DNA from 3 places in the Streptomyces sp. NPDC001393 genome. Region 1 is predicted to be linked to each of the others. Evidence: riboswitches for the same ligand, from Rfam matches in the RefSeq annotation. Region 1 holds a riboswitch; each other region holds the start of a gene.
What was found. Region 1 has a riboswitch for cyclic di-AMP ahead of ACWC2T_RS07630 (NlpC/P60 family protein). Riboswitches for the same ligand answer to the same signal wherever they lie in the genome.
Positions count from the first base shown of each region.

Region 2: it holds a riboswitch for cyclic di-AMP, as region 1 does, so the genes downstream of both, ACWC2T_RS09490 (M23 family metallopeptidase) here and ACWC2T_RS07630 (NlpC/P60 family protein) in region 1, are expected to answer to the same signal.
Region 3: it holds a riboswitch for cyclic di-AMP, as region 1 does, so the genes downstream of both, ACWC2T_RS32665 (transglycosylase family protein) here and ACWC2T_RS07630 (NlpC/P60 family protein) in region 1, are expected to answer to the same signal.

Region 1 is NZ_JBSFIH010000004.1:180,127-187,667, forward strand. Features, by position in the region: gene ACWC2T_RS07610 (type I restriction endonuclease subunit R) at 1-33, shown strand, start outside; gene ACWC2T_RS07615 (M48 family metallopeptidase) at 39-833, shown strand; gene ACWC2T_RS07620 (NlpC/P60 family protein) at 861-1,925, opposite strand; gene ACWC2T_RS07625 (hypothetical protein) at 2,355-2,708, shown strand; gene ACWC2T_RS07630 (NlpC/P60 family protein) at 3,078-4,253, opposite strand; cyclic di-AMP (ydaO/yuaA leader) riboswitch at 4,261-4,430, opposite strand; gene pcrA (DNA helicase PcrA) at 4,642-7,134, shown strand; gene ACWC2T_RS07640 (M23 family metallopeptidase) at 7,177-7,541, opposite strand, start outside.
Region 2 is NZ_JBSFIH010000005.1:245,457-252,997, forward strand. Features, by position in the region: gene ACWC2T_RS09450 (hypothetical protein) at 1-736, shown strand, start outside; tRNA gene ACWC2T_RS09455 (tRNA-Lys) at 887-960, shown strand; gene ACWC2T_RS09460 (hypothetical protein) at 1,353-1,481, shown strand; gene ACWC2T_RS09465 (hypothetical protein) at 1,485-1,745, shown strand; gene ACWC2T_RS09470 (GTP cyclohydrolase II) at 1,790-2,422, opposite strand; gene ACWC2T_RS09475 (MarR family winged helix-turn-helix transcriptional regulator) at 2,543-3,052, opposite strand; gene ACWC2T_RS09480 (dihydrofolate reductase family protein) at 3,114-4,247, shown strand; tRNA gene ACWC2T_RS09485 (tRNA-Met) at 4,319-4,392, opposite strand; cyclic di-AMP (ydaO/yuaA leader) riboswitch at 4,692-4,838, shown strand; gene ACWC2T_RS09490 (M23 family metallopeptidase) at 4,848-5,876, shown strand; gene ACWC2T_RS09495 (aldo/keto reductase) at 5,953-6,897, shown strand; gene ACWC2T_RS09500 (PrsW family intramembrane metalloprotease) at 6,971-7,541, opposite strand, start outside.
Region 3 is NZ_JBSFIH010000041.1:18,663-26,203, reverse strand. Features, by position in the region: partial or broken gene ACWC2T_RS32680 (DUF501 domain-containing protein) at 1-399, opposite strand, end outside; gene ACWC2T_RS32675 (FtsB family cell division protein) at 452-931, opposite strand; gene eno (phosphopyruvate hydratase) at 1,052-2,338, opposite strand; gene ACWC2T_RS32665 (transglycosylase family protein) at 2,714-3,400, opposite strand; cyclic di-AMP (ydaO/yuaA leader) riboswitch at 3,405-3,577, opposite strand; gene ACWC2T_RS32660 (transglycosylase family protein) at 3,761-4,843, opposite strand; gene ACWC2T_RS32655 (DUF899 family protein) at 5,135-5,818, shown strand; gene ACWC2T_RS32650 (cytochrome P450 family protein) at 5,812-7,143, opposite strand; gene ACWC2T_RS32645 (nucleoside triphosphate pyrophosphohydrolase) at 7,275-7,541, opposite strand, start outside.

The DNA of each region.
Region 1 (7,541 bases):
GCGGCGTTCCGGGCGGCGGCTCGGGGACAATAGGCCGCGTGCCGACGACTGCCGACCCGCGAGACCCCTGCCGACCCGCCCTGGAAGACGGCCAGGTGATCGTCGTGGCGGGCAGGGAGTTCCGCGTGGTCGTCAGCGAACGCCGCCGGCGCCTCGGTCTCACAGTGGAGCGGGACGGCTCCCTCGTCCTCCGCGCGCCGCAGGGCTGTGACGCTGAGCGGGCGGAGACCTTCCTGAGGGAGGGGGAGACATGGCTGGCCGACAAGCTGCGACGGCGTGAGGAGCATCCGCCGGCACACCCCGAGCGTGGGTTTCGGGACGGCGAGACGTTCGCCTATCTCGGTCGCGCCTACCGGCTCCAGCTCAGCGACGAAGAACGGGCCGCCGTCCGACTCGTCGCTGGGCGGCTGGTGATCGGCAAGGGGATCGCGCGGGATCCGGTCGCTGCTCGGCGCGCCCTCATCGGCTGGTACCGGCGTAACGGACAGCGCTGGGCACAAGGAAGGCTTCAGCCATGGGCCGCACGCATGGAGGTCCGGGAGCCGGACGTCGTCGTACGTGATGTCGGCGGCCGGTGGGGGACCTACCGCCCTGGCGATGGCACTCGCGGAACCATGGCGCTGCACTGGGCGCTCTTCCAGTTGCCCGTGCACCTGGTTGACTACGTCATCGCCCATGAACTCGCCCACATCAGAATTCCAGGACACGGAGCGGACTACTGGTCGCTGCTCCGACAAGCCATCCCCGACTGTGAGGAACGCAAGGGGGAGCTGGATGACCTCGGGCGTCGGCTGTGGCTCGGAGACATCCGGCCCAGACATGCTGGGCCATGAGGCCGCAGCAGTTTACGGGCGAGCCCCTTACGCCACCCGGGTCGCCCCCGCGAACGGCATCAGGTCGAGGGGGGCCAGCCGGACCGGTGCCGAGGGGTTCGGGGCGTGGATGATCTGTCCGCCTCCCACGTAGATGCCGACGTGGCTGATCCCGGAGTAGAAGAACACCAGGTCACCGGGCTGAAGTTCGGAGCGGGAAACGCGTCGGCCTGCGTTGATCTGGGCGTAGGTGGTGCGGGGCAGGGAGATGCCGGCGGAGCGGTAGGCGGCCTGGACCAGTCCCGAGCAGTCGAACGCGTCCGGCCCGGCCGCGCCCCACACATAGGGGCTGCCGAGCTTGGCGTAGGCGTAGGCAAGGGCCGCCTCGGCGCGCGCGTTCGGGGCGTCGGCCGATCCGGCCTGCTCCAGTGCGTCCCGGGGGCCCGAGGCCGAGCGGGAGGCACGACCGGGCGCGCTGCCGTCACCGGTCACCTCGGCCCGCTGCTGCGGAGTGAGCTGCGCCAGCAGGTGCCGGGCCGCGTCCAGCTGGGCGGTGACGGCCTTCTTCTGCCGTCGCAGCTCGGCCTGCCGGGACCGCAGCGACTGCAGCTCGATGCGCGCCGCACCCCGCAACTGCTCGATCTCCCGCAGCTGTCCGCGCACCTGGGACACGGCGGCGGCCTGCCGGTCACCGGCCCGCTCCACGAACGCGGCGTCGTCCAGGTACCGGTCCGGGTCGCCGGACAGCGCCAGCTGCCAGGTCGGTGCGAAGCCGCCCTCGCGGTACTGCGCCGCCGCGAACGAACCCAGTGCGCCCCGGGCGGTGTTGAGCCGCTGCTGCTTGCGGGCGGTCTCGTCCCGCAGCGCGTTCAGCCGCCGCTGCGTCGCGTCCGCCTGCTCCTTGACGCCGTCGTACGTCTCGGTCGCGGCCTCGGCCTCCTGGTACAGCTTGTCCACCTTGGCCTTCACCTGCGCCGGCGTCAGCTGTGGCTCGGCGTGTCCCGTCCCGTCGAACCCCGTCGCGGTGGCGGCGCCCGCCAGGGCGAGGGTGGCGGCCGTGCGGGCCGTATGGCCGCCCATGGAACGTTGCCGGGGCTTGCGGTGCGCTGCCACCTGGACCGTCACGTCCTTCCGTACGACTCGCACGACCGAGAGGTCCGTGCGTCCGGCGGCGGCCCGCACAGGGGAAGCGGGCCACCGCCGGACCCTTCTCGGCGGTGGTGGCCGACGGCCGCCCCTGGCCCGGGCGGCGGTGGGGAGTCGGTCACCTGGGGGAGGACGCTAGGCCCGACTGTGACGACTGCGTAACGCAGTGTACGGAACTGGCCTCGACGGACCGGAATGTGACCGCAAGTGAGCGCAGGGCCGTTCCGGAGTCGTCGGCTTCACGCAGCGTGGTGACCGAAGCCCGGAAAGCGGGACGGACGCGAGGCGCCGGGTGCTATGGGGCGCATATATGCAAGATCGTCCGCGCTCTCACCGGCCGCTGTGCCCGGGGCCGGTGACAGGGGGCCGCTGGGCCTCTGGTTAGGCTCCGGGCCCATGGACGTACTCATCCATCTCTTCGTCGGCCTGCACATCATCGGCATCGCCGCGCTGCTCGGCGGTTTCCTCACCCAGATGAAGGCGATGGGCCAGGGCACGGCCCGGTTCGTGCCCGGGATGCTGCACGGCGCACTGACCATGCTGGTCACCGGCGTGGCCCTGGTCGGCCTCAACCAGGCCGACGACCACCACGTCAACACCATCAAGATCGGCGTCAAGCTGGCGCTGCTGGTCGTGATCCTCGGGCTGGTCTACGTGAAGCGTGACGAGGAGAAGATCGACAAGGGCCTGTTCGGCCTCGTCGGAACGCTGACCATGGCGAACATCTTCATCGCCGTTCTGTGGACCTGACGGTCATCCCCATCGGGAACACCGTCGCCCACCGCAGCACGTGGTAGCCGGGCCGGGGCCGCGCCGCCTCGGCGCCGGTCGCCATCACGGCGGCCCCGGCTGCGGGGGGCCGCCCGGCTCACCACGCGCGCGGACTCAAGATGCCGGGCATGCGCCCGATGCCAGGGAGCCGACAGGTCCCTGCCGGGAAGGGCACGCGCGCGTGAAGAGCGAAAACGCCGGTACGCGCGCGTGACGCGGGATGAGCGGGGGAAGCCAGGACCGCGCTCGGGGCGACAGCGGGAGCAAATGCCGCACGCGCGCGTGAGCCGAGTGACGGTCACGCGCGCGTGGACGGAGTAAGAAAGGGCGCCGCCCGGCGGCGGGTGGTCAGCCCGGTCGTACCACGCTGTGGATGATCGACTCGCCGCCGTAGTAGATCGACTCCTCGCGGACGTACGCGCCCGGCTTCGGGGCATGGATCATCATGCCGTTGCCTATGTAGACGCCGACGTGGCTGATGTCGTCGTAGAAGAAGATCAGATCGCCCGGCCGCGCGTCGGCGAGCGAGACCGTGGTGCCTGCGTTGACCTGGTCGTACGTCGTGCGCGGAAGCGTGACGCCGGCGGCCTTCCAGGCGGCCTGGGTGAGGCCCGAGCAGTCGTAGGAGTCCGGCCCGGTGGCGCCCCACACATACGGCTTTCCGATCTGCGCGCGGGCGAAGGCGATCGCCTTCTCGGCCTTCGTGTCGTACGAGCCGGATGTCGTGGACCCCGTCGAGCCGGACCCCGTCGAGCCGGATCCGGTGCCCGAGGACGAGGACGAGGACGACGAGGACGAGTCGGCCTGCTGCCGGGCCGCCTGTTGCTTCGCCAGCTCGGCCGCCTTGCGCGCCGCCTCCTGCTGCTTCTCCCGCTCGATGGCGGCCAGCCGTGCCTTCTGCTGGGCCGTCAGCTGCGACAGCAGCTCGCGGGCCGAGGCCAGCTTCTGCTGGACGGCGGACTTGGCGCTCTGCAGGTCGTGCTGTGAGTCGGTCAGCGTCTGCAGGCTCTGCGCGGCCTCCCGACGCTTCTTCATGGTCGCGGCCTGCTCGCCGATGTAGTCGTCGACCGCGCTCTTCTCCCGTGAGGTCAGCCGGTTCATCAGCTGGGTCTGGTCGAAGTAGTCCTGGGGGTCGTTCGCCAGCAGGAAGGTGGCCGTGTCGGGAGCGGCGGCACCGGTGCGGTACTGCGCCGCGGCGAAGGAACCCAGCTCCTCGCGGGCCTTGTTGAGGCGTGCCGTGCGCCGGGCGAGGTCGTCGCGCAAGGCGTCGACGCGGCCCCGCTGTCTGACGGACCGCTCCTTGGCCGCGTCGTACTTCTCGGTCGCCGACTCCGCCTGGCGGTAGAGGTCGTCGACCTTCTTCTCGACCTCCTCCAGGCTCGGCTTGGTGCGATCGGTGCTCGGGGCGGCCTCTGCGGTCTGCGAGAGCACGGCCATGGAGGTGAGGGCGGCAGTGGCGAGGGCGGGGGTGCGAAGGCCCGTTCCGATGGTCCCGCCGGGGCGCGGCTTGCGGTGCGACGCCAAGGGAGGCGACTCCTTCCAATGGGCCGCCTACCGGGTTAGCTGTCGGGTTCGGGCGGTGGTTCGGAAGGGTTGCCCTACGGCGGCGTCCCGGGTGGGAGCCGGCCGATTCACCCCAAAGTCGGTGGGTCCCCGGCTCCGGGCGCCCTGCGGACGCGCCGGACTCGGCGGAGGCCGCGCGCGCGGCCTGACGGCAACCTAGCCAACTGGTGTGACTAGTGTGAAGGTTGGTGCGTGATATGTCCGATACATTTTCGTGATCTGAGCCCGGAATCGCGTCTGCGTCATCGGGTGATTCCGCAGCGTAAGGGAGGTTTCCGCGTCGCCCGCGCCGGTCGTGTTTCCGGGACGGCGACCGGTTGTCGGTGGGGCGCCCTAGACTCGTAGAGCGATGAGCAGCCTCTTTGACGACAGCTTCCTGGCGGACCTCCAGCCCCCTCGCGGGCACGAGGAGGAACATCCGCCGCCGCCCGAGGACGATCACGCTCCGGAGCCGCTTCCGGACGATCTGTTCGGCGGGAAGTTCGACGCGCCGCCGGACCGGGACGCCTACTACCGCGACGGCGCCCCGCGCCCCGCGCTCGACGCGGCGGCCCTGCTGGAGGGGCTGAACGACAACCAGCGCGCCGCGGTCGTGCACGCCGGCTCCCCGTTGCTCATCGTCGCCGGCGCCGGCTCGGGCAAGACCCGCGTGCTCACCCACCGCATCGCCCACCTCCTCGCCGAGCGGCACGTGCACCCGGGTCAGATCCTCGCGATCACCTTCACCAACAAGGCCGCGGGCGAGATGAAGGAGCGCGTCGAGCACCTCGTCGGCCCGCGCGCGAACGCGATGTGGGTGATGACCTTCCACAGCGCGTGCGTACGCATCCTGCGCCGCGAGTCGAAGAAGCTCGGCTTCACGTCGTCGTTCTCGATCTACGACGCCGCCGACAGCAAGCGCCTGATGGCGCTGGTCTGCCGGGACCTGGACCTCGACCCCAAGCGCTTCCCGCCGAAGTCGTTCAGCGCGAAGATCAGCAACCTGAAGAACGAGTTGATCGACGAGGAGGACTTCGCCGCCCAGGCCACCGACGGCTTCGAGAAGACCCTCGCCCAGGCCTACGCGCTCTACCAGTCTCGGCTGCGCGAGGCCAACGCGCTCGACTTCGACGACCTGATCATGACGACGGTGAACCTGCTGCGCGCCTTCCCGGACGTGGCCGAGCACTACCGCCGCCGCTTCCGGCACGTCCTCGTCGACGAGTACCAGGACACCAACCACGCCCAGTACGCGCTGGTGAGGGAGCTCGTCGGCACCGGGGAACGCTCCGCCGAGGAGGGCAACACCCCGTCCGGCGAGTACGACCTCCCACCCGCCGAGCTGTGCGTCGTGGGTGACGCGGACCAGTCGATCTACGCCTTCCGGGGCGCGACGATCCGCAACATCCTGCAGTTCGAGGAGGACTACCCGAACGCGACGACGATCCTGCTGGAGCAGAACTACCGCTCCACGCAGACCATCCTGTCCGCCGCCAACGCGGTCATCGAGCGCAACGAGTCCCGCCGCCCGAAGAACCTGTGGACCAACGCCGGCCAGGGCGCACGGATCACCGGGTACGTCGCGGACACCGAGCACGACGAGGCCCAGTTCGTCGCCGACGAGATAGACCGCCTGGTCGACGCGGGCGAGGCCAAGGCGGGTGACGTCGCCGTCTTCTACCGCACCAACGCACAGTCCCGTGTCTTCGAAGAAGTCTTCATCCGCGTCGGCCTGCCCTACAAGGTCGTCGGCGGTGTCCGCTTCTACGAGCGCAAGGAGGTCCGGGACGTCCTGGCCTACCTGCGCGTCCTCGCCAACCCCGAGGACTCGGTGCCGCTGCGCCGCATCCTCAACGTGCCCAAGCGAGGCATCGGCGAGCGCGCGGAGGCGATGATCGACGCCCTCGCCCAGCGCGAGAAGATCAGCTTCCCGCAGGCGCTCAAGCGCGTGGACGAGGCGTACGGCATGGCCGCGCGCTCCACCAACGCCGTCAAGCGGTTCAACACGCTGATGGAGGACCTGCGCACGATCGTCGAGTCCGGCGCCGGCCCGGCGACCGTGCTGGAGGCCATACTCGAACGCACCGGCTATCTGGCCGAGTTGCAGGCCTCCACCGACCCGCAGGACGAGACCCGCATCGAGAACCTCCAGGAACTCGCCGCCGTGGCCCTGGAGTTCGAGCAGGCACGCGGCGAGGGCGAGCCGGTGGGACTGGCCGACTTCCTGGAGCAGGTCGCCCTGGTCGCCGACTCCGACCAGATCCCCGACGAGGACGAGGAAGGCTCCGGCGTCATCACCCTGATGACCCTGCACACCGCCAAGGGCCTGGAGTTCCCGGTCGTCTTCCTGACCGGCATGGAGGACGGCGTCTTCCCGCACATGCGCGCCCTCGGCCAGACCAAGGAACTGGAAGAGGAGCGGCGCCTGGCGTACGTCGGCATCACGCGCGCGCGGGAGCGCCTCTACCTCACGCGGTCGGCGATGCGCAGCGCCTGGGGCCAGCCGTCGTACAACCCGCCCTCCCGCTTCCTGGAGGAGATCCCGCCCACCCATGTGGACTGGAAGCGGACGGGCGCGACGGCACCGGTCTCGTCCGGCCCGGCCTCCGGGATCGCGGCCTCGCTGTCCTCGTCCCGCTCGCGTTCCTCGGCGTCGGGCGCGTCCGGGTTCGCCACCCGGCGCACCGCGGAGAAGCCGGTGGTCGCGCTGGCCGTCGGGGACCGGGTCACGCACGACCAGTTCGGGCTCGGCACGGTCGTCGGTGTGAAGGGCACGGGCGCGAACGCGGAGGCGACGATCGACTTCGGCGACACCAAGCCGAAGCGGCTGCTGCTGCGGTACGCGCCGGTGGAGAAGCTGTAGGTCCAAGGGCCCTCGCCGCTCGGCGAGGGCCCACGCGACGACTCAGGTGGGGTCGAGGCCGTGGCTGCGCAGCCACGGCAGCGGGTCTATGGCAGCCCCGCCTGCGGGCCGTACCTCGAAGTGCAGGTGCGGGCCGGTGGAGTTGCCGGAGTTGCCGGAGTACGCGATCGGGTCGCCGGCCTTGACGACCGTCCCGGAGGCGACGCGGTAGCTGGACAGGTGGCAGTACCAGGTCTGCGTGCCGTCCTTCGCCGTCACGATCATCATGTTGCCGTAGGCGCTGTTCCACTTGGTGGTGACGGTGCCGTCGGTGGCGGCCATCACCGTGGTGCCGTAGGCGACGGGGAAGTCGATGCCCGTGTGCACCGACATCCAGTTCACGCCCGCCTGGCCGAAGTAGGCGCTGA
Region 2 (7,541 bases), on a different contig from region 1:
CACCTTCGCGGTCAGCATGGGGGCCTTCGACCTGTTGATCGCCGTGATCAAAACCATCGACACTCAGCGGGTGCAACCGGACCTGAGGCCACCGGCGCTGATGCTCGCTGGTGTGACGTTGCCCCTCCTGATGTGGGCCGCCCGGCGTGGCAAGGCCATCGTGGGTTACAGATTCCTGCTCTCGATCATGGCTGCCATCGAGGCGTGCGAGGCTGTGGCCAGCGCGGATACGAGCGCCAGGCATCAGGCGCTTCGGCATCTGGATGACACGTGCTCCATCGTTCGGCGGTCGCTTCTGCGGGTCCACCGGATCTCGAACAGCGTCAGGCGTGGATCTCCCCGGCAGCGCAGCACAAAGCGTCACGCCGCCCTCGTAGTGGCAAAACTGCAGCTTGCCGAGGCGCAGGTTGACACCAAGGGCATTGGTGGGCTCCGCAGTCTGGCCGCGCTGCTCGCCAAGATCGGCAACAGCTACGCTGCCGGAAACGCTGGCAGGCTTCTGCCAGAGCAGAGGCTTCGAGGCACGGTTCCGGTGGCCAACCGAGAAGGGCTTCGGCTGGTTGCCGTGGTCTCCGCTCCAGTAGCAGCGGTTTGCCTGGCCGTTCTGACGGGGCTTCCCTCAGGAGTCGAGACCGTCTTGGCGGCCGCTGTAGCTGTGGTGGCTGCTGCGGCCGCATACGGGCCGCGGGTCGCAATCGCCAAAGCGGCCGAGATCATGAGCATTTTGAAGCAGTAGTACTGCGCTCATTGGTACTGAACGCGCTGCTCAGCAGGTTCTTTTTGCGTGAGCGATGCGTGAGCGGACGATGCGGCACGAGCTGTCACGAGCCACACCGCCCGTCACGGCGCACATGCCCTGACCAGGTGGTTCCGGACCCCGAAGCACGGCCCGGAACCACCCGGCAAGCCTTGGCCAGGACTTTTAATCCATTGGTTGTGGGTTCGAGTCCCACAGGGCCTACAGGTGCGGGGGAGGGGTTATCCCCTCTGACCTGCTGTGCAGCGCCCGGGTCGGCTTCGGTCGGCCCGGGCGCTGCGTCGTTTCCGGGTCCGTGCGTGAGCGGACGAGCCCGCTTCTTGCGGACCCCCGAGCCCGGAAGGACTCCCGAGCCCGGAAGGACTCCCGAGCCCGGAAGGACTCCCGAGCCCGGAAGGCCCGGTGCCCGGCTGGATCTCCCCGGGCTGCTGATGCTGTCTCCCGGACTCGCCCTGCTGCTGTACGGCCTCGCCCGGGGCGGCGAGCGCGGTGACCTCAGCGGGCCCGGTGCCCTCGTGCCGGTGCTCGCCGGCGCGGCCCTCACCGCGGCCTTCGTCCGCTGGGCGCGCCGGTCGGTCTCGTCGTCGGTACGACCGTGCGGATCGCCGCGCGCCGGATCGACACGGTGGCACCAGGCCGGCTGGTCGGGACCGGGATCGCGGTGGCCGCCCTCGGGATGGCGCTGACGGCCTGGCAGGTGGGGGTGCCCGGCGTCGCGTCCTGACGGATGGTCGCGTCGGCGATGGTGGTGGGCGTCGGCACCGGCATGGTCCTGATGCCGACGATGACCGCCGCGAGCCGAGGCCTGCCCGCCGAGCGGCTCGCCGCGGCGAGCACCACGCTGAGCATCAACTCCCAGCTGAGCGCGTCCGTTGGCACGGCCGTGCTGTCGGTGATGCTCGGTACGGCGGGCCTGCACCCGGCCGGCTTTCGCACCGCGTACGCCGTACCGGCCCTCCTGTTCCCGGGCCGTCGGCAGGTGCGGTGACGTGACCGGCAGATCCGTTCCGTACCGAGACCGGCGCGGGCCTTTCAGCCCACGTTGAGTTCGGCCAGCGGCAGTGTGTGCCGGGTCTGGAGGACCTTCGCGCGCAGGTAACGGACGTTGTGGGCCGTGGTGAAGACACCGGTCGGCACCCGGTCCCGTACGACCACGCCCAGTGCGCGCAACTGCTCCGCCTTGTCGGGGTTGTTGGACAGCAGGTCCAGTTCCCCGATGCCGAGCGCGGCGAGCATCTGCGCGGCGGCCGTGTAGTCGCGGGCGTCCTCCGGCAGGCCGAGCGCGGCGTTCGCCTCGTAGGTGTCGAGGCCCTGGTCCTGGAGGGCGTAGGCGTCGAGCTTGTTGTAGAGGCCGATGCCCCGGCCCTCCTGGCGGAGGTAGAGCAGGACGCCACCGCGGTCGGCGATGCGTTCGACGGCCTCGCGCAGCTGGGGTCCGCAGTCGCAGCGGGCCGAACCGAAGACATCGCCGGTCAGGCACTCGGAGTGCAGGCGCACCAGCGGGACGGTGCCGGGGGCGGGGTCGCCGAGGACGACGGCGACGTGTTCCTGGCCGTCGGCCAGACTGTGGAACGTGACGAGTTCGGCGTCGACGCTGTAGCCGTCGTCGAAGCGCAGCGGTACCCGGACGCGGGCGCGCGGCGTGGCGGCGGGGGTGTCGGGCATGCGGGTCCCTCCGGGTGCGGGCATGTGCTTCAGATTTGAAGCAGCGGTACGCAGGGGACCCTACCTCATGCTTCAAAGTTAAAGCAACGGAATTCGGGGCATCGTCCGCATCCGCCGCGATCACGAACAGGAGGAACGGCGCCGCCAGGGCAGGTCCTCCGTTCCGGGCTCGGCGCCCTCGCCCTGCAGCCCGCGCGCGATCCCCGTGCAGATCTCCTCCAGCTGCCCCACCTGCTCCGGCGTGAGCCGGTCGAACAGGGTGGCGCGCACGGTCTCGACATGCCCGGGCGCCGTACGCTCCAGTACGGCCATCCCCTCGTCCGTCAGCACGGCGATGCTGCTGCGCTTGTCCCAGCGGCAGTCCTCCCGGCGCACCAGCCCGTCCCGCTCCAGCCGGGTCACCGCGTACGTCAGCCTGCTGCGCGTGATCTTCAGCTTCTCGGCGAGATCGGTCATCCGCAGCCGCCGGTCGGCCGCCTCGGACAGGTTGGCCAGCACGGAGTAGAACAGGTGCGGCATGCCGGCGTCCTGCTGGAGCTGTCGGTCGATCGCGTCCTCCAGGAGGTGCGTCGCGGCCATGTACGCGCGCCAGGCGCGCTGCTCCTCGGGGCTGAGCCAGCGGGTCGTCATGCCGCCAGTGTAAGTTTGTTTCAAACTTGAACCAAGACTCGCCTCCAGGGAGACCGCGCCGATGTCGTACCCGTACGTGCTGCTGTCCGCCGCCGTCTCTCTCGACGGCTACCTGGACGACACCGGCCCCGACCGGCTCCTGCTGTCCAGCCCGGCCGACTTCGACCGGGTCGACGCGGTACGGGCCTCGGTCGACGCCATCCTGATCGGCGCCGGCACGATCCGCGCCGACAACCCGCGGCTGCTGGTCAACTCCGTCGAGCGCCGCGCGGCGCGGGTGCGGGAGGGCCGGCCGGAGTACCCGCTGAAGGTCACCGTCACCGCCACCGGCGACCTCGACCCCGACGCCAACTTCTGGCGCACCGGCGGCGCGAAGCTCGTCTACACGACCGACGCGGGCGCCGAGCGCGCGCTCCGGCGCGTCGGTGACGCCGCCGACGTCGTCCCGCTCGGCCCCGGCCTCGACTGGCGGGCCCTGCTGGCCCACCTGCACGACGTGCGCGGCATCGGGCGGCTGATGGTCGAGGGCGGCGGCACGGTCCACACCCAGCTGCTGCAGCTGGGCCTCGCCGACGAGCTCCAGCTGGTCCTCGCGCCGCTGTTCGTCGGCGACCCGGCCGCGCCCCGACTGTTCGGTCCCGGCGGCTATCAGGCCGGCCGGCTGCGCCTGACCGAGACCCGACGTATCGAGGACGTGGTCCTCATGCGCTACGAGCCCACGGCCCCGGGCGCGGGCGCGGTCGCCACCGCCGCCGACCGGCACTGGCTGCGCACCGCCTGCGAGCTCGCCGCCCAGTGCCCGCCGTCCCGGACGGCGTTCAGCGTCGGCGCGGTGGTGGTCGCGGCCGACGGCACGGAGCTGGCCCGTGGCCACTCCCGGGAGGGCGGGGATCCCGTGGTCCACGCGGAGGAGGCCGCGCTGGCGAAGATCGACCCGGCCGAGCCCCGGCTGGGCGGCGCCACCGTCTACAGCAGCCTGGAGCCGTGTTCCCGGCGGGCCTCGCGGCCCGCGCCCTGTGCCGAGCTGATTCTCCGGGCGGGGGTGCGCAGGGTGGTCACGGCGTGGCAGGAGCCGGACACGTTCGTGGCGGCGGCCGACGGGACGGGCGTCCTGGTCAAGGGCGGTGCCGAGGTGGTCGTACTGCCTGAGCTGGCGGGACTCGCCAAGGCACCGAACGCCCACTTGCTGGGATGACGCGGAAAACGGGGGCAGGGAAAACACTCAGGGCCGGAAACCATCTCTGGCTTCCGGCCCTGAGTCTTCAGTAGCGGGGACAGGATTTGAACCTGCGACCTCTGGGTTATGAGCCCAGCGAGCTACCGAGCTGCTCCACCCCGCGTCGTTGTGACTCCAGAGTACCCCATGCTCAGGGCGGCATGCACACCGCTTTCCCGGCACGGGTGATCGACTTCACGGACGGTGACCGGACGACCGCCCTCCGCATAACATCTGAGACACCATCAAAAACTCCGACGCTCATGAACCGTGGCCAACTCGCCCGATTTGCAGCGCTCCTGGCCGATTGGTCCGCGGTCGAAAAGGTTAATGATCAAGCCGAACGGCTTGGAAAGTGACTCTCAGGTCTATTAACGTTCGATAACGCAGCGCGGTCGTCCCAGCCGTCACAAGAGGCGGCTCCGTGCGCACGCGCCGAATCCCGCGAGGGAACCGGGGAACCACCACCTTGGGGTGAATCGCACGAATGCCACAGTTGGTATACGCGCGTAGGAGACCTTCCTGCTCCGAACCCGTCAGCTAACCCGGTAGGCGGAGGAAGGAAAGGAGTACGCCCGAGTGGCGTCCAACCGGCCCGCCCCAGAAGCCCCGTTCGTGCCCTCGCAAGCCCAGCCGGAGACCTTCGGCTACGGCGCCTACCGCGCCGAGGAGGGGCCCTGGGAGGAGTGGAACCCCACCGAGGACTCCGTCGCCGCGGTCCGTGGCCGGCACCGCGTCGCCAAGCAGCGCGGCGGCTTCGCGCGCAGCTCCACCGTCCTCGGCGTCGGCGTGATGGCCGCGGTCGGCGCGGGCGGCATGGCCAGCGCCAACACCGGCAAGCCGCCGGTCTCCATATCCCTGCCGGACCTGGACTCCGTCGAGCACGTCTTCGGCGGCGGCTCCTCCGACGCGTCCCAGGCCACCGCCACCGGCCTCAGCAAGGTCGGCGTGAGCACCGACAGCGCCGAGGGCAGCAACGCCGGCGAGGCCCTGCGCAACCGGATCATGGCCCAGGCCGAGCAGCAGAAGGGCCAGGCGAGCAGCAAGGTCACCGCCGCCGCGATCGCCGCGGCCGACCAGCAGACCGCCGACGCGGCCGCCAAGGCGGAGAAGGAGGCCGCCGCCAAGGCCGCCGCCGCCAAGCAGCAGGCGGAGGCCGACGCCCAGCAGGCCGCCGAGGCGAAGCGGCTGGCCGAGCTGGCCAAGGAGTACACGCTGCCGGTCGTCTCGTACACGATCACCGGCACCTTCGGGCAGCCCGGCGCCATGTGGTCCTCCGGCTACCACACCGGCCTCGACTTCGCCGCCCCCACCGGCACCCTCATCAAGGCCGTCCACAGCGGCACGGTCACCCAGGCCGGCTGGGCCGGCGCCTACGGCTACCGCACCGTCATCACCCTCGACGACGGCACCGAGCTGTGGTTCTGCCACCAGTCCTCGATCAACGTCTCCGTCGGCCAGAAGGTCTCCACCGGCCAGGTCATCGGCCGGGTCGGCGCCACCGGCAACGTCACCGGCCCGCACCTGCACCTGGAGGTCCACCCGAACGGCCAGGCCACCGCCATCGACCCGGCGCCGTGGCTGCGCGACAAGGGCCTCAACCCCTGAGCCCCACTGCTCCATCCGCGGGATCCCGCCGCCGACGGTGGAATGCGATCATCCACCGTCGGCGTTGACTTGGAGCATGACTTCTCTGCGCACACTCGGTTCCTCCGACCTCGAGGTCTTCCCGCTCTGCCTCGGCGGCAACGTCTTCGGCTGGACCGCCGACGAGGAGACCTCCTTCGCCGTCCTCGACGCCTACACGGCGGCCGGCGGCAACTTCATCGACACCGCCGACTCCTACTCGGCGTGGATCGAGGGCCACAAGGGCGGCGAGTCCGAGACGATCATCGGCAAGTGGGTCAAGGCCCGCGGCAACCGCGACAACGTCGTCATCGCCACCAAGGTCAGCCAGCACCCCGAGTTCCAGGGCCTGTCCGCCGCCAACATCAAGGCCGCCGCCGACGCCTCCCTGCGCCGCCTGGACACCGACCACATCGACCTCTACTACACCCACTTCGACAAGCCCGAGATCCCGGTCGAGGAGATCATCGGCGCGCTGGACGAGCTGGTGAAGGCGGGCAAGGTCCGCCAGATCGGCGCCTCCAACATCAGCCCCGAGCGCCTGCAGGCCTCCCTGGACTTCTCCGACCGCGAGGGCCTGGCCCGCTATGTCGCCCTCCAGCCCCACTACAACCTCGTCTCCCGCGACACCTACGAGGGCCCGCTGCAGGACCTGGCCGCCAAGGAGGGGCTGTCCGCGGTGTCCTACTTCTCGCTGGCCTCGGGCTTCCTGACCGGCAAGTACCGCCCCGGCACCAAGGTCGACAGCGCCCGCGCGAGCCGGGCCCAGCAGTACGCGGAGTCCTTGCGCGGCCAGAAGGTGCTGGCGGCCCTGGACGAGATCGCCGCCGCCCATGACGCCCCCGTCGCCCGGGTCGCCCTCGCCTGGCTCCTGGCCCAGCCGACGATCACGGCCCCGATCGCCTCGGCCCGCACGGTGGACCAGCTCCCGGCCCTCCTGGACGCGGTGGGCCTGAAACTGACGGGGGAGGAAGTGCAGAAGCTGACGGACGCCTCCGCCTAGGTCACCCTCTCCCTCCGCCTGGGTCACCCTCTCGCGGATTCCGGCGGTGCCGGGCCCTCCGCAATCCGGCCGGCTAGGACCGGTACGGGTTGTACGCGGAGTACGGCGCCGCCGGATACCCGTACGCCGGCCCGGACGCCGCAGGCATCTGCACCGCCGGATACCCGGGACCCGGCCCCGGCCCCGGCGCCGCGGGCATCGCCGCCCAGCGGGCCGGGACCGGAAGCGACGCCCTCGCCGCGTACTCCAGGGCCGGCCGCGCCAGCTCCCGTCGCTTCCACAGCTCGTCCAGCAGCTCCCGCTCCCGTACGACGAAGTCGGCCCCGGCCTTCCCCTTGCGCCCCCGGTGCCGCAGAAAGGCGAGCGAGGTGGCGTAGGCCTCGTACTGCGCCACCGCCCGCGCTGCCGGCCGGCCGCCGTGGTGCCGGGCGTAGTCACGGGCCGTCCGCCGCGCCCGCATCGACCCGAGCGCGAACGGCTCGGCCGGCCCCAGCCACCCGGCCAGCACGTACGCCGGCAGCTCCTCCCGTACGGTCCGCAGTTCCCGCTGCCGCGTGAAGATCGCGAGCCAGGTCAGCAGCCCGAACACGGGCACCATGAAGCCGCCGTAGACGGCGAAGAACCCGAACTCGCCGAAGGTGGAG
Region 3 (7,541 bases), on a different contig from region 1:
GATGGCGTCCCGGCGCGCGATGTAGTCATCGTGCGCGGCACGGTAGGCCGCGGCCAGCTCGGGGTCGCTCTGCAGGCGTTCGGTCATCTCCTTCATGACGCCGTTCGCCTCCAGCGTCCCGATCGCCGAGGCGGCGCGCGGGCACGTCAGGTAGTACGTCGTCGGGAAGGGCGTGCCGTCGGGCAGCCGGGGTGCCGTCTCCACGACGTCCGGCTGACCGCACGGGCAGCGGTGCGCGATGGCCCGCAGGCCCCGCGGCGGGCGGCCCAGCTGCTGCTTGAAGGCCTCGACGTCCGCGTCGGTGGGCTCGGTGCGCGGGGTGGGCGGCAGATCAAAAAGCGACAGCGCGGAGCGCTGCCCTTGAGGGGTGGTGGCCGGGCGACGGGCGGGCGTTTCCATGACTGCTTTCGGATCGGCTTTCTGTCGGTCACTGGGTCGATGGCTGCATCGACTACTGGTCGGAGGCGTCGGCCTTGTCGACGCCGTCCCAGACATTGGCGTACCAGGGCCGCCGGGCGGCCTTCAGGTCGGCGCGGGACTGCCTGGCCGTGCCGCCGGGGTCGACCACCACGTACCCGGTCTCGCCGGGCATCACATAGTGCAGCCGGCGCCGGATCTGCTGCTCGGCGTAGGAGTCGTCCTGCCAGCGCGCCTTGAGGTCGCGCAGCTGCTCCACCCGCTCGCGGGCCTGCTCCCGCTGCCGCTGCAGGTCGGAGATCTGCGCGCGCTGGGTGACGTACTGCCGCATCGGGTAGGCGAGCGCGACGATCATCGAGCACAGCACCAGGGCGAGCAGCGCCGCACGGCCGGTGAGCCGGGAGCGGCGGGCCTGCCGCCTGCTCTGGGAGCGGTAGACCCGGGCCGCCGTCTGCTCGCCGAGCAGCCGCAGCCTGGTCGCGGTGGAGAAACGGTCCCGGTCCTTCACGGCCATCTGGCTTCTCCCGCCTCCCCTTGCCGGTGTGGATTCCACACGTGCGTACGTCCCCGGACACGGTACGGGACCGAGTCCGGGGACGTACGTACGACTGGCTAGGCCTTACCCCAGGTTGGGTCAGCCCTTGAAGCGCGGGAACGCGCTGCGGCCCGCGTACACCGCGGCGTCGTCGAGGATCTCCTCGATGCGCAGCAGCTGGTTGTACTTGGCGACACGCTCGGAGCGGGCCGGGGCGCCGGTCTTGATCTGGCCGCAGTTGGTGGCGACGGCCAGGTCGGCGATGGTGACGTCCTCGGTCTCGCCGGAGCGGTGGGACATCATGCACTTGAAGCCGTTGCGCTGGGCCAGCTCGACGGCGTCCAGGGTCTCGGTCAGCGAGCCGATCTGGTTGACCTTGACCAGCAGGGCGTTGGCGGTGCCCTCCTCGATGCCGCGGGCGAGGCGCTCGGGGTTGGTGACGAACAGGTCGTCGCCGACCAGCTGGACCTTGTCGCCAAGACGGTCGGTGATGACCTTCCAGCCGGCCCAGTCGTCCTCGAACAGCGGGTCCTCGATGGAGACGAGCGGGTAGGCCGCCACGAGCTCCTCGTAGTACTCCGTCATCTCGGCGGCGGAGCGCTCCTTGCCCTCGAAGAGGTACTTGCCGTCCTTGTAGAACTCGGAGGCGGCCACGTCGAGCGCGAGGGCGATCTGCTCACCGGGGACGTACCCGGCCTGCTTGATCGCTTCGAGGATCAGGTCCAGGGCGTCACGGTTGGAGCCCAGGTTCGGGGCGAAGCCGCCCTCGTCGCCGAGGCCGGTCGCCAGGCCCTTGGACTTCAGGACCTTCTTCAGGGTGTGGTAGACCTCGGCGCCCCAGCGCAGGGCCTCGGAGAAGGACTCCGCGCCGATCGGGGCGATCATGAACTCCTGGATGTCCACGTTGGAGTCCGCGTGCGAGCCGCCGTTGAGGATGTTCATCATCGGCACCGGCAGCAGGTGCGCGTTCGGGCCGCCCAGGTAGCGGAAGAGGGGGAGGTCGGACGCCTCGGAGGCGGCGTGGGCGACGGCGAGGGAGACGCCGAGGATGGCGTTGGCGCCGAGGGAGCCCTTGTTGTCGGTGGCGTCCAGGTCGAACATGGCCTGGTCGATCAGGCGCTGCTCGGTCGCGTCGTAGCCGACCAGCTCCGGGCCGATCTGCTCGATGACGGCGAGGACGGCCTTCTCGACGCCCTTGCCCAGGTAGCGGTTGGGGTCACCGTCGCGCAGCTCGATGGCCTCGAAGGCGCCGGTGGAGGCGCCGGACGGGACGGCGGCACGACCCGTGCTGCCGTCGTCGAGGCCGACCTCGACCTCGACCGTGGGGTTGCCTCGGGAGTCCAGGATTTCCCGGGCTACGACGACGTCGATGGACGGCACGAGCATCTCCTTCTTGGATGTGACGCTGGAAGTGCGGGGCTGTGTGCCTTACGGCTGTGCCTTGCGCCTAGAGCCTAACCGTCCCGGGGGCGCCGGCCACCGACCGACCGTCCCGTGGACGGGGAGGACACGCAGACGGTACCCATTGTTCACTAGCGGAACAAAGGGTGGGTGTACGGGGCACGAAGAAAAGGGGCCGGAGGCACTCGGGAAAGGAGGCCGAGGCGTCCAGGAGTGGGGGCGGAAAAAGACCCCGCCCCGGCGCGTACGGGGGAACACGCGCCGGGGCGGGGAGCCCGTGGGGACGGGGTGGCCCTCACGAGGCCTTCAGTGTGCGGGCCGGGGATGTGAGGGCGCTGTGGGTCCGTTCGGAGCCAGGTGTCACTTCAGGTGCAGCTGCTGGCCCGGGTAGATGAGGTTCGCGTCCTCGACGATGTCCTTGTTCAGCTGGAACAGCTTCTGCCAGCCGCCGGCCACGTGGTGCTTCTCGGCGATGGCGCTGAGGGTGTCGCCCGTGACGACCTTGTACTCGCCGTCGCCCTTCTTGACCTTCTTGCCGGTCGGGGTGGTGACGGTCTTGCTCGCCTTCGGGGCCGTGCGCGTGGTGGAGCGGGTGGCGGCCTGCTGGTCGGTGGAGCGGGTGCTCGTGCTCGGCGCGGACTTCGTCGAGGCGGCCGGGGCGGAGCCGTTGTACGCGGCGGAGGACAGGCCCGTGCCGCACACCGGCCAGGCGCCCTTGCCCTGGCCCGCGAGGACCTTCTCGGCGACGGCTATCTGCTGCGACTTGGTGGCGAGGTCGGCACGCGCGGCGTAGGCGGTGCCGCCGTACGCGGCCCAGGTGGAGTTGGTGAACTGCAGACCGCCGTAGAAGCCGTTGCCGGTGTTGATGGACCAGTTGCCGCCCGACTCGCACTGGGCGACCGCGTCCCACTCGGAGGCGGTGGCGGCGGAGGCGTTGCCGGCCGCCATCAGCGGGGCGGCGACGGCGGCGCCGGTGACACCGGCGAGCGTGATGGCGCGGACGGCCTTGGACGGACGACGGTGCTTGCCCTTGCCGGAAAACAGCATGGATCGATCCCCTCACCGACGCCTGCGAGGTGAGCTGTCGGGTTCGGGCCGGTTGAGTTGCCCGGCCGCACACTCGCTCTCGCGAGGCGCGGCTTCACCCCTAGCCGGTCCAGCGTCAACCGCTGGGCCCGGCGCTTACCTTGGGTCCCCCGCTCCTGCCTACGGCGCTTGACGCGACGACTGTTCCCGGGCAACCCGCTGGCAGGATTCGGCGTTGCGAGTCCCGGGGCTCGTGGTGACGAGCGGTCCTGACCGTAGACATGCGATCGGCGGAATTTCAAAGACGATCAGGGCTTCTGAGACTCATCCCACACTTTCGCCAAACCGGACATCAGCCGCGAAGTGGGGCGTCAACTCCCGCTAGTCGTCGCCGTTTTCGGCATGGATTTTCAGGGTCTGACCGGCGGTGATGTGGTCGGGGTCGGCGCCGATGACCTTCTTGTTGGCCTCATAGAGCGCATGCCACCCGCCGCCGACGCCAAGGGAGTCGGCGATGGAGGCGAGGGAGTCGCCCTCGTGGACGGTGTAGGTGGCCGGTCCGCGGTCGGCATGACGGCCGGAAGAGGCGGAGTTCTGACCGTTTGTCGCGCTTTCGTCCGCGCTGCCGCCGCGGTGACGTCCGCCACTGCTGAGCGCTCCGGTGTCGATCAGGCTCCAAGAACCGGCACTCTGCTGGTAATTGTCCGAGTTGTCGGTACCGGGTTCCGCCGTGGGAGAGCTGTCGCTTCCCTGGGGGCTTCCGCTGTCGCCTGAGCCGGACTTGTCGGTCTTGTCGGGCTTGGGGGTGCTGGTTCCGGTGGAGCCGTCGGCCGTACCCGGAGTCCCGGAGGTGTCCTTGCTCGGGCTCGGGGCCGGCGTGGCGCTCGAGTCACTTGCGTCCGAGGGGGAGCCGGAGGAGTCCGAACCGGAGGCGGGCTGGGAACCGGAACCCGAACCCGAACCGGAGTTGGGCGCGGACGAATCCGGCAGACCGGACGAGTCGGAACCGCCGGCCGAGCCGGACGTGCCGCTCGACCCGTCGCCGTTGCCGGAGCCGCCGACGCCGGTGTCGACGTCGACCGAGGCGGAGCCGGAGGTCAGTCCGGCGGTCAGCGCGCACATGGCCCACGGCTTGGTGCCCTGGTCCGCGAGGATCTTCTCGGCGACGGCTATCTGCTGGGAGCGGCTGGCCTGGTCGGCGCTCTCGGCGTACTGCGTGCCGCCGTACTTGTCCCAGTCGGCCAGCGAGATCTGCAGACCGCCGTAGTAGCCGTTCCCGGTGTCCGCACTCCAGGAACCGCCGCTCTCGCACTCGGCGACCTTGTCCCATGTGGTGCCGTCGGCCGCATTGGCACTGGCGGCGCCGAGCAGCGGGATGGCGATGGCGGAGCCGGTCACGCCGGCCGCGACGAGGAGGGCAGGAGCCTGACGGGGGCGACGGTGACGACCGTTCCCGGAGAGCATGCGGAAGCCTTTCGTGCGACAGCAGGGCCGGCGAGGCGAACTGGTACTCCTCGCCACGCTGATGGGTGAACGTATCGGCAGACGATCACTTGTCACAAGTTAATGCCGCGCAGATCACGTGAAGATCACGGAGTTGAAGGTTTGTCATCTCCCCCTGCCCGGCACCCGATCCTCCCCTCCTGCCCGCTTTGTCACCCGACGGGAACGGCGGTGCCTCACGCCCGGCGCGCGGCGCGGCCGCAACCATGGACCCGACATGACCCCGGGGGGCTTGACGTCCAGGAGGACACGATGGCGCGGCACACCCGGCTGCCCGGCGAGTCCGCGGAGTACCTCGCCGCACGCGAGGAGCTCCGCAACGCCGAGATCGAACTCATGCGCCACCGCGAGCAGGTCGCGGCCCTGCGCAGGGCGCTTCCGCAGGGCGCCGCCGTCGACGACTACGTCTTCCTCGAAGGCCCCGCCGACCTCGACGCGGGCGACACGCCCGTCCGCGAGGTCAGGCTGAGCGAGCTGTTCTCCGGCCCCGGCCGGCCGTTGATCGTCTACCACTTCATGTACGGCAAGCGGCAGACCGACCCGTGTCCGATGTGCACCCTGTGGATCGACGGCTTCAACGGCGTCGCCCACCACGTCGCCCAGAACGCCGACCTCGTCGTCCTCGCGGCCGCCGACCCGCCCGTCCTGCGCCGGCACGCCCGAGGCCGCGGCTGGACCCGGCTGCGGCTGCTGAGTGCCGGGGACAGCACCTTCAAGTACGACCTGGGCAGCGAGGACGAGGACGGGGTGCAGGACTCCACCGTCTCCGTCTTCACCCGGGACCCGGACGGCACGGTCCGCCACTTCTACTCCGCCCACCCGCGCATGGCCGAGGACATCGACCAGCGCGGCATCGACCTGCTCAACCCCGTCTGGCACCTTCTCGACCTGACGCCGGGCGGCCGCGGCGACTGGTTCGCGGGCCTGGACTACTGACCGCCGGTGCCCGCCGGGACCGGGGTGAACTCCACCGGCAGGGTGCGCAGGCCCCGCATGATGAGCCCGCCCCGCCACCTCAGGTCGGCCGGATCGGCGGCGAGCCGCAGGTCGGGCAGGCGGGTGAGCAGGGTGGCGAGCGCGGTCTGGCCCTCCAGCCGGGCGAGCGGCGCGCCGAGGCAGTAGTGGATGCCGTGGCCGTATCCGAGGTGCTGGTTGTCGCGGCGGGCGAGGTCCAGCACGTCCGGATCGGCGAACCGCTGCGGGTCCCGGTCCGCCGCCGCGAGCACCACCAGCACCGGATCCCCCGGCGCGATGTCCTGCCCGCCGATGGTGAGCGGTTCCGTGGCGAACCGCCAGGTGGCGAGCTCCACCGGGCCGTCGTAGCGCAGGAGTTCCTCCACTGCGGTCTCCAGGAGGTCCTTTTCCTTCCTGGCCAGGGAGTCCTGGAGGTGCTCGCGCTGGGCGGGGTGGGTGAGCAGGGCGTAGGTGCCGTTGCCGATCAGGTTCACGGCGGTCTCGAAACCGGCGAACAGCAGGATGAAGGCCATCGCGGCGGCCTCGTTCTCGGTGAGGTGCTCACCGTGGTCGGAGGCGCGGATGAGGCCGGAGATGAGGTCCTCGCCGGGCGCGGGCTCGGCGGGCAGCGCCTCGCGCTTCCTGTGGATCAGCTCGGCGAGGTAGCCGCGCATCTTCTTGACCGACCGGGCGACCCCGCCCCGCGGCCCTCCCCCGTGGCGGATCATCATGCCCGCCCAGTCCCGGAAGTCGTCCTGGTCCTCGGGCGGAACGCCGAGCAGGTCGCAGATGGCGTAGATGGGCAGCGGGAAGGCGAACTCGTGGATGAGGTCGGCGGAGCCCCTCGCCGCGAAGGCGTCGATGAGGTGGTCGGTCAGCTCCTGCACCCGGGGCGCGAACTCGGCGACCCGCCGCGGGGTGAACGCCTTGCTGACGAGCCGCCGCAGCCGGGTGTGGTCCGGCGGGTCGATGTTCAGCAGATGCGTCATCAGCTCGGCCTTGCGCTCGCCGGGGATGCCGGTCTTGCCCTTGGCGTGCGCGGGCTCGTCGTGATGCGCCGGGTTCTTGCTCAGCCGCTGGTCGGCGAGGGCCTGCCGGGCATCGGCGTACCGGGTGACCAGCCAGGCCTCGACACCGCTGGGCAACCGCGTCCGGCGCACCGGCGCGTGCTCGCGCAGCCAGGCGTAGGCGGGGTAGGGATCGGCGGCGAACTCCCAGGTGAACAGGTCGGGAGCGGAGACGGCGGCGTCCGGTGCCGAGTCGGGGACGGGGTCGGGGGCGGGCTGGGGGTGGGGCTGGTCGGTCACTCCTCGACGGTATCCGGATCCGGGTGGGCCTCCCTGTCCCGGTGGTCACCGGGGGCCGTGCGTATTGCCTCCGGCGCGTCCTCCTGCTCGGGGTCCTGGTGGGCCTGGTCGCCGGGAGCCCCGCATATCGCCTAAGGCGTGTCCTCCTCCGCCGGGTCGCGGTGGGCCTCCGCGTCCTGGTGGGTGTCGGGGGCCGTGGTCATCGGCTCGGGGGTGACTCCCTCCGCCTCCCGGATGGCGTCCCGGTAGGCACGGGCCGCCCCGCGCAGAGCCGCCTCGGGGTCCACGCCCTCCGCCTCGGCGCGGGCCGCCAGGGCCAGCAGCCGATAGCCGATGTCCTCGCCCTGCGGGAGCGGCACGTCGAGGCCCGCCGTACGCGCGCGGGAGGCGAGTTTGGC